DNA from 2 places in the Terriglobus sp. 2YAB30_2 genome. Region 1 is predicted to be linked to the other one. Evidence: riboswitches for the same ligand, from Rfam matches in the RefSeq annotation. Region 1 holds a riboswitch; the other holds the start of a gene.
The links. A riboswitch is a leader RNA that binds a small molecule or an ion and turns the genes downstream of it on or off. The one in region 1 is predicted to bind S-adenosylmethionine.

Region 1 (4,411 bases):
CATCTGATCGCGGCGATCGATGGTGCCATGCGCCTCACCGTTGAAGCTGAGGACGGTGGCTACTTCGGAAAAGACCGCGTTCTTGCTGCGGAGCTGCGAGAAGAAGGAATAGGAATAGAGAGTGGTGGAGCCGTACCGATCGGTGACTCCGTTCTCATCCCCGTCGCCGAGGATGAAGAGCTGCCCTGGAGCTTTGACGGGCAGCGAGCGCAACACGATGGCGTCGAGAAAGCTGAAGATAGCGGTGTTCGCGCCAATGCCGAGAGCCAGCGAGAGTAAAGCGACGCAGGTGAGCCCGGGGGAGCGCAGCATGGAGCGCAGACCGTATAGCGTGTCCTGTGCAAAGGACTCGAGCCAGCTCCATCCCCAGGCGGCGAAACTCCGCTCGCGCAGAACGGTGTTGTTGCCAAAGCGCCGACGGGTTTCGCGATGTGCCTGTTCAGGGGCAAGGCCGGTGGCGACCTGCTGCTGCTCACGCAGCTCAAGATGGAGACGCATCTCCTCTTCGAGGTCGGCATTAAAGCGGGAGCGATGGAAGAGCATGCTGAGGCGGCGGAGAAGCTGGCGCATGGTGGTCTCCTTGGCGAAGCGGAGGTGCGATCAGGCAGGCTGCAGCACGGCGGTAATCGCGCCGTAGATACGGTGAAAGTGCGAAAGCTCAGTGGCGAGCTGTTTGCGGCCGGCGGCGGTCAGCCGGTAGTAGCGCGCGCGGCGATTGCCGGCGGTCGTGCCCCACTCGGCGGAGACCCATCCCTGGACCAGAAGCCGCTGTAATGCCGGATACAGGGAGCCCTCTTCCACCTGCAACACATCGCCGGAAGTATGCAGGATCGACTCGGCTATCTCGTAGCCATGCATCTCGCCATGGCGCGAAAGGGTGTTGAGGATCAGAAGGGAGAGGGAGCCGGGCGGAATGTCGTTGGGCTTCACAGAATGCTCCTTACTGCCATAGACAAACTATGGCAGTAAGAATGGATGACATAGGCAGACTATGTCAATGGGCTTTTGTTCTCCCTAGCTGCCGATGCAGCCACACACCATAAAAGGTCAACATGATCCAAAGCAGGCTTATGAAGCTAACGAGAGTCTCTGAGGCAAAGACATTAAAGCCTCTGAAACGATGAAGAAAGCCAGTTCCATATTCCGCGCGTATGAACGCACCTGCACACGCCAAAGCTGCCATCGACAAAAGCGGACGTCTTACTGCGGGTGTCTGCCGATGCGAAGTGGTAAACACCCAGCGGCGCCATAGCACTGCGAGCACGCACAACCCGAGCGCAGTACTGACATATTGAAGGAGTTTAAATACCTCAATAAAGCCGTCAAGCGGAAGTTGCAGGTTGTACTTCAATAACGGGAGATGGCGGTAGGGCCAAAAGCCTGGATGGGTGAAGGCATCCCAGATGATATGAGTAGCCGCCCCAAGCAGGATAGAGAGCACCATGACGAAGAAGGTTGGGATACTCGACGTAAAAATCTTCCCCATGGGGTTCTGACGGAGAGGGAATAGACGAGGCGCTGTGGCGATGAGTGCATCCGCGACATATTGCTGGAAAAGCCACAGCACGGCCAAAGACAGTGGGAGATCGAGTAGCAAAGCTCCAGGCAGGGTATGGCCAAAGCTGCCGCGCGGCACGAGCCTGAGAAAATACTCGAAATCCGGAGACAGACAGCCGACCACAAGCGCGGCTGTGTTCAGCCGCGTCCTGCGGAACGGTAGAGCTGCGACGGCATGCGCGGCAGTAAATGGCATTGTCGAATCATCTACTCAAATGGATGCTTCGATCAAAGGGCAGTACTTACGGCGCGGAAGTCCTCGACCAGCGATTCGAGGCAGTCGAGCGAGGTATCCCACGCGAACATGAAGCGTGCGCCGCCGCCGATGAAGGTATAGAACTTCCAGTCTCTGGCGCGCAGTGCTTCGGCGATGGCCGGCGGCATCTTCACGAAGACGCCATTGGCCTCGACCGGGAACATGAGCTCGATGTTGGGCAGACCAGCGATCTTCTCCGCAAATGTTCTGGCGCAGGTGTTGGCGTGGGCCGCGCGGTGCAGCCAGGCTCCGCCCTCGAGCATGCGGACCCAGGGGGCAGCGAGGAAGCGCATCTTGGAGGCAAGCTGGCCTGCCTGTTTGCAGCGATAGTCGAAGTCCTGCGAGAGCGTGCGATCGAAGAAGATCACGGCTTCGCCGACGGCCATGCCGTTCTTAGTTCCACCGAAGCAGAGAACGTCCACTCCGGCCTCCCAGGTCATGGCGGCAGGCGTGCAGTTGAGCGTCGCACAGGCATTGGCAAAGCGCGCTCCATCCATGTGGAGACGCAGGTCGAGCTCGCGGCACGCGTCTGCGATGGAGCGGATCTCTTCGAGGGTGTAGACCAGGCCGGTCTCGGTCGGCTGGGTGATGGTGACAACGCGCGGCTTGGGATAGTGAATGTCGGTGCGCCGAGATGCGATCAGACGGATCGCATCGGGCGTTAGCTTGCCATTCGACGAGGGAGCGACGAGAAGTTTGGCGCCATTGGAGAAGAACTCAGGCGCGCCACACTCGTCGGTCTCGACGTGCGCCAGCTCCGAGCAGATGACGCTGTGATAGCTCTGGCTCAGAGCTGCAAGCGCGAGGGAGTTGGCGGCTGTTCCATTGAAGGCGAAGAAGACATCGCAGTCGGTGCTGAAGAGCGTGCGGAAGGCATCCGCCGCCTGTGCTGTCCATGAGTCTGCACCATAGGCGCTTTCGTGTCCGACATTGGCTTCGGCCATGGCGGCCCATGCCTCAGGACAGATTCCGGCGTAGTTATCACTGGCGAACTGCTGTTTTGGTGCACACATGCGTATCGAACCCTTTCTTACTGGTCCATCAAAAGAAATCACGGATGTGCGGCTTTTCCCGAAGTTGCCGGACAGGCCACATCTCCCAGACGGGACGCCACCTTGCTCGGGGCAGGTTGGCGTTGAGCAGTGAGCTCAACTCTTGATGTCGTTCTGATGATAAACGGTGTCTGGGTTCGAAGCAATTTGTAGGACGCGCCTAGGCGTATCAGCAAAATTCGATGTGCGTTTTGTTAGAAAATTTCGGCCTTCCTTACCCACCTAGAGCATTTTTCCTGTTGCTGGGTATCCCGGAAGAAGAGCGCAGCGGCGTTTTCATTGCGGAAAACGCCCATAGATGCCGAAGCCCTACTCTACGCCTACAGGAAAATGCTCTAGCGTTGCGAGGGCACCCCGGCAGAGAAAATGAGAGAAGCAGATTTCTTCGCTGCGCTACGAAATGACAAACAAAAAGGGCGCCATTGTTCTAAGCGCTGAAGGCGCGTTCTATATCGGCCCTGGGCAACGCCCCAGGCCTGAGGATAGCTGAACTCTAGTTCTCGGCTGGCTTCTCGGCGCGATCGATCACCAGCACATCGACGGAGGTCTTTTCTGAGGAAAGCTTCAGGCCCAACTGCTCGCGGAGTGCCGTGATGAGCGAAGAACCCGCGTTCTCGCCGGCCTCCCATTGCAACGTGAAGTCGTAGTAGCCGTTGAGGCCTGTCTTATCCAGAACCATGCCGCCGCGAAAGGCCGGCTGCTGTGCGATGCGGTAGGCGAGGGCGGGCATGCCGACGCCGGAACCGGTCATGGTTGCCGTGCCGTTACTGCCGCGCTGATTGGTCCCGCTCATAGATTTCGCCGGTGCACCGGAGGTCTCATGCAGCTTAGGGCCGCCTTTGTCGATGACGAGGACGTAGGCTTTCATCTCACGGCTTTCGTGATGGAGTGTGAGATGGAAGCGGTCGGCGAGAAGGCGTTGCAGCATAGGTGCGAGATCCGCGGCTACGATGGGCTCAGCATTTTCCGTCGTTGCTTGCAGATCGAACCGGGCAGTTGAAAGCCAGTTCGGGCCACCGGTGACCTGGAAGTCGAGAACACCGTAGGCCTGCAGAATGAGCGTACGCAGGGAGAGATTCGTGGCGCTGATGCGTGAGCCGGAGAGGTTCACTCCTTGATCGCGATCAAGGCCGCTGAGGTTTTCGCGGACGGAGGTGATCTCAAAGGTCTTTTCCGGATGCTGTGCGAAGCCTGGCATTGTGGCAAAGAACGCTGCCGTAATGCTCAGGAACAAACGAACCCGCCTGACGAGCATAACTTTCCCCTTCGCTGCAAATGGACGGAACCAGAAATAGCTACGTACGGAGTGGGACTTTGGTTCAACCGATTGAACGTTGAAACCAGAGAGCGAAGGTTCTGGCCTTTGTGCTTGTCAGCCGGCCCGAGGGATAAACGATCCAAAGATCGATTCGCGGTAGCTCCCACTCGGTAAGGATAGGGACTACCTCGCCCGAGGCGATCTCCGGTTGGAACATCCAGCGGGAGGCGATGGCGAAGCCCTGGCCGGCGATGACCGCAGCGCGTACCCCTTCGGCCGCGTTTAGCG
Region 2 (4,411 bases), on a different contig from region 1:
TATTCCATTCCATAGAAGGCGCCAAAGAACTTATAGATGGACCAGTGGTCTACCTTCGAACTCATCTCATAGGTTGCATGCATGCTGAGCAGTGGAATGCCTACGTCCAACACTTCCATATTGCGCGCCGAGAGGAAGCCTCCAATAGTGCCTCCTCCGCCGACTTCAACACGCGGTGTCTGCGTCTGCCAGGTGATGTTGTTCTTGTCGAGCAGCGCGATGATGCGGGCAGTGAATTCCGCGTTCGGATCGAAGCCTGCGCCGTAGCGCTTGATAGTTACGCCATAGCCGACGACCGCGGCGTTCGATGCTTCCGAGTTACCAGGAAAGAGGGGATTCACGCCGTCATTACAGTCGGCTGAGAGGACAGCGGCATTGCGCAGCGCGTGACGGACATCGAGTGCTGAAGCACCTTTCTTCTGCGCGTCCATCAGCTCCGTAAAGACGGTATCGAGGAACTGCGAGTTTGCGCCGGTGTTGTTGATGGAGCCGACCTCTTCGAAGTTGGTGACGTAGACCATCGCGGTCTTTTTCGGCGTGCCCTTCAGGTCGAAGATGCTGCGTGACGCCGCATAGCTGAGCGCTTTGTCATCCTGGCCCCAGCTTCCGGTCAGGCCATTGTCGATACCGACATCGGCCGGCTGAGTTGCTGGAACAAGCTCCAGCTCAGCGGCAACCAGATCCTCGTCCTTGATATTGAACTTCGTACGCAGGGCGGCCATGACCTGGTCGGCAACGGAGTTCTTCTCGCTGGGAATCGAACCGGCCACCGGATTCATCTCCTCACCTGCGAGGACGGTGGTGTAGGTGCGTGTGCGGAGCAATGAGTCGGAGTGAGGCGCGGCGTCGGCGATCACGAAGACAGGATCGCCAGGAGCAAAGCCGATATTTACCTGCAGGTGCCGGCCATCTGTGGCGTCGATGCGGCCGACCAGTGCCAGTGGAAGATTCGACCACTGGTACTTTTTGATGCCGCCGTAGAGCGTGGTCTTCAGTAGCGCAACCGAGCCTGGAGCTCCGACGACCGGACGAGACTTCAGGTTCAGGTGTGGAGAGTCCTGATGAGTCGCGACGATGCGTGTGCCCGTTTCTACCGAGTCGGAGCCGATGACGGCAAAGACGACGGAGCGGTCGCGATTGTCGAAGATGAGCTTGGCGCCAGGCTTGATCTGTGAGGGAGACGTGAACTCGGTGAACCCTGCTGCTTTGGCCAGACGAAGGAACTCCGCCGTCGAGAGGCCGGCGCTCTTGGCGTGCCGCAGGTAGTCCTTGTAGGGGGCGGCAAAAGCGAAGACGTCGGACTTCTGCTGGGGCGTAAGCGTCAGCCAGGCGGACTTGGCGGCGACCTTGCCGTCCGGGTTCAACGGGGTCTCCTGCGCGGCGAGGGGAAGCGTGGCCACGGACGCAAAAGCAGCGGCTATGGCCGCGAAGGCTACGGTGCGAACCAGGAATTTCACCATGGCGGAAGAATAAACCGAAAAGGGTGGTTTTCCTGCAATTCAATGCACTTAGCCGCCGTTGACTGCTGCCATGGCTTGTCTGGAGGCGGATGGCGTGGTACAAACAATACATTCAAGCTAGCCCGCAAGGGCAAGCGCGAATTTCATGAAGAGTGGTTGAGGGACGAGCCCTGTGACACCACGACAACCGGACAGAACAAAGGCGTACCGGTGTCAACTCTCTCCTGGCGACAGGGAACATGAGATTCGGAGTAGGAAAGTTGCAAGTTCCCACCCCGCGCCTCCTCGTTCCTGAGTTAAGAGCGCCAATCAGAGAGACAGTCACACGTAAAGCCCTCCTCCACATGGAGAGCAAGGCCCTATGTCTTCCGGTGCGTGTGCGCCCTACGATCTGAAGTGCAAAGAGTGCGGCAAGAGCTATGGCAACCAGCCGCTTTCTGTCTGCGATGAGTGCTTTTCGCCGCTTGAGGTCTTTTACGACCTGGATGTGGTGAAGGGCAGCGTGACCCGGGAGTCCATCGCTGCCGGGCCGGCAAGCATCTGGCGCTATCGTGCGCTGCTTCCTATTCCTGAAGGCTTCCAGCCCGATCTCCCGGTTGGCTTCACCCCGCTGGTCAAGGCCAACAATCTGGGCAAGCGTCTCGGCGCTTCCGACATCTACGTGAAGAACGATGCCGTCTGCTTCCCGACGCTGAGCTTTAAGGACCGTGTCGTCGCCGTGGCGCTGGCCAATGCCCGCTACTTCGGGTTTGACACCGTCGGCGCCAGCTCGACCGGTAACCTGGCAAACTCAGTGGCAGCGCAGGCCGCCCGCCTGGGCTTGAAGAGCTGCATCCTGATTCCGGCGGACCTTGAGCCGGCAAAGATTCTGAATACGCTGATCTATGGCGCGCGGCTGGTGCGCATTGACGGCAACTATGACCATGTTAACCGTCTGTGCTCGTTGATCGCCGACCAGTACAGCTGGGGCTTCGTCAACGTGAACCTGCGGCCTTACTACGCTGAGGGTTCGAAGACGATGGGCTATGAGATCGCCGAGCAGCTCGGCTGGCGTTTGCCCGACAACGTCGTGGTGCCGATGGCCGGCGGTTCGCTAATCCGCAAGATCAAGAAGGCCTTCGACGAGCTGGTGTATCTCGGCATCGTTGAGGCAAAGCACGTGAAGTTCTTCGGAGCGCAGGCTACGGGCTGCTCGCCGATTACCCACGCGGTGAAGAACAATCTTGAGCGTCACGAGCCGCAGAAACCGAACACTATCGCCCGTTCGTTGGCGATCGGCAACCCGGCGGACGGCCCATACGCGGCTCGTCTAATCCGCGATACCGGCGGGTGGGGCGAAGATGTCTCCGACGTCGAAGTCGTCGCCGGCATTCAGGAGCTGGCAGAGACCGAAGGTATCTTCACGGAGACGGCAGGCGGCGTAACCACTGCGGTGACCGCGAAACTCTTCGCACAGGGCCGCATCGGTAAGGACGAGACCACGGTGGTCTGCATCACGGGCAACGGCTTGAAGACGACGGATGTGCTGCAGGGCCGCTATGACATCGGACGCGCGGTGAAGCCGCGGCTGGCCGAGTTCGACGCTTATCTACGGGAGCTGGATGGTTTGCCCGCGGAAGAGGCCGAGCTGGTGGCTCAGTAATGCTGAGCTAAGGCTCAGTTCGCTGAGCTGTGGCTCAGGTGGACGAGAAACAGAAAGAGCAGGGAAGATTCAAATGTCAATCAAAGTACTTTTGCCGACTGCCTTTGTCCGCCACACTGATGGCGTGAAGAAGGTTGATTCCGCTGCCACCAACCTGCCGGGCCTGGTCGACGACCTGGGCGTGAAGTTCCCGGCGCTGGGAGCGCATATCAAGGACGAGCAGGGCAAGCTGCGCCCGTTCATCAACGTCTACGTGAACGATGAGGACATCCGCTTTCTGGGCGGCGAGACGCATACCTTTGAGGACGGAGATGAGATTATGCTGATTCCGTCTATCGCCGGTGGGTGTGTGTAGGAATTCGTTCTCTGCATGAAGTAAGAAAGCCCGCCGTCCGGCGGGCTTTTGCTTTTGTTGAGGATGACTACGGATAAGGAAACAGTCGCGCGGAGCGCGATAGAGCGAACGAAGTTCGTTGGGGATCCAACCCTTGCGCTTCGCGAAAGAATGGGGCAACGAGAATGTGCTTGCGTCGTAGTTTGGTGGCGGTGCGAAAGCGGGTCCTTCGCATTCGCTCAGGATGACAGGCGAAGAGACTACACTACAGCGACCGAAGCCGTCTGCAGGCCTCATCCAACGCATCGTCCTTCTTTGCGTAGCAGAAGCGCAGCAGGTTCTCTCCTTTGCCTGCACGGAAGAATGCTGAACCAGCCACGGCAGCTACGCCAACCTGCTTGAGCAGGTTGCGCGCCTTCTCCTTGGAGGTGGAGCCCTCCACGCGGGTGACATCGGCGAGGATGTAGTACGCTCCCTGCGGGACCGTTGGCGTGAGCCCTGCATCTGCAAGCGCGGCTACCGTCTTGTCACGCTTGGCGACATACTCGGTCTGCATCTCGGTGTAGAAGCTGTCGGGAAGGTCGCACAGGCCTGCGGCCACACCATGCTGCAGCGGCGCCGGAGCGGAGATAAAGAGCAGGTCGTGGAAGTAGGCGATGGATGGGGTCCAGCGCTTACTGGCATGCAGGTAGCCGAGACGCCAGCCGGTGACAGAGAAGGTCTTTGAGAAGCCGGCGATGGTGATCGTTCGCTCCGCCATGCCGGGCAGTGTCGCCGGGGAGATATGCTCGTGACCGTCGTAGAGGAAGTATTCGTAGATCTCGTCGGTGATGACGAAGAGATCGGCATCGATCGCGATGGTCGCCAGGGCTTCCAGTTCCGTGCGGGTGAAGACCTTGCCTGACGGATTACCGGGCGTATTGACCAGAATGGCGCGTGTCTTCGGCGTGATGGCGTTTGCCAAAGCTTCGGGAT

Region 2: another riboswitch for S-adenosylmethionine. It lies ahead of thrC (threonine synthase); the one in region 1 lies ahead of AB4Y89_RS18595 (threonine aldolase family protein).

What each region holds. Positions count from the first base shown of each region.
Region 1 is NZ_JBFRFJ010000014.1:17,995-22,405, reverse strand. Features, by position in the region: gene AB4Y89_RS18610 (ADOP family duplicated permease) at 1-570, opposite strand, end outside; gene AB4Y89_RS18605 (PadR family transcriptional regulator) at 601-930, opposite strand; gene AB4Y89_RS18600 (DUF4184 family protein) at 995-1,753, opposite strand; gene AB4Y89_RS18595 (threonine aldolase family protein) at 1,786-2,826, opposite strand; SAM-I-IV-variant riboswitch at 2,877-2,980, opposite strand; gene AB4Y89_RS18590 (TIGR03435 family protein) at 3,359-4,120, opposite strand; gene AB4Y89_RS18585 (LysR family transcriptional regulator) at 4,185-4,411, opposite strand, start outside.
Region 2 is NZ_JBFRFJ010000001.1:445,922-450,332, forward strand. Features, by position in the region: gene AB4Y89_RS01725 (peptidase M18) at 1-1,460, opposite strand, end outside; SAM riboswitch class I at 1,601-1,706, shown strand; gene thrC (threonine synthase) at 1,822-3,102, shown strand; gene AB4Y89_RS01735 (MoaD/ThiS family protein) at 3,176-3,457, shown strand; gene AB4Y89_RS01740 (pyridoxal phosphate-dependent aminotransferase) at 3,702-4,411, opposite strand, start outside.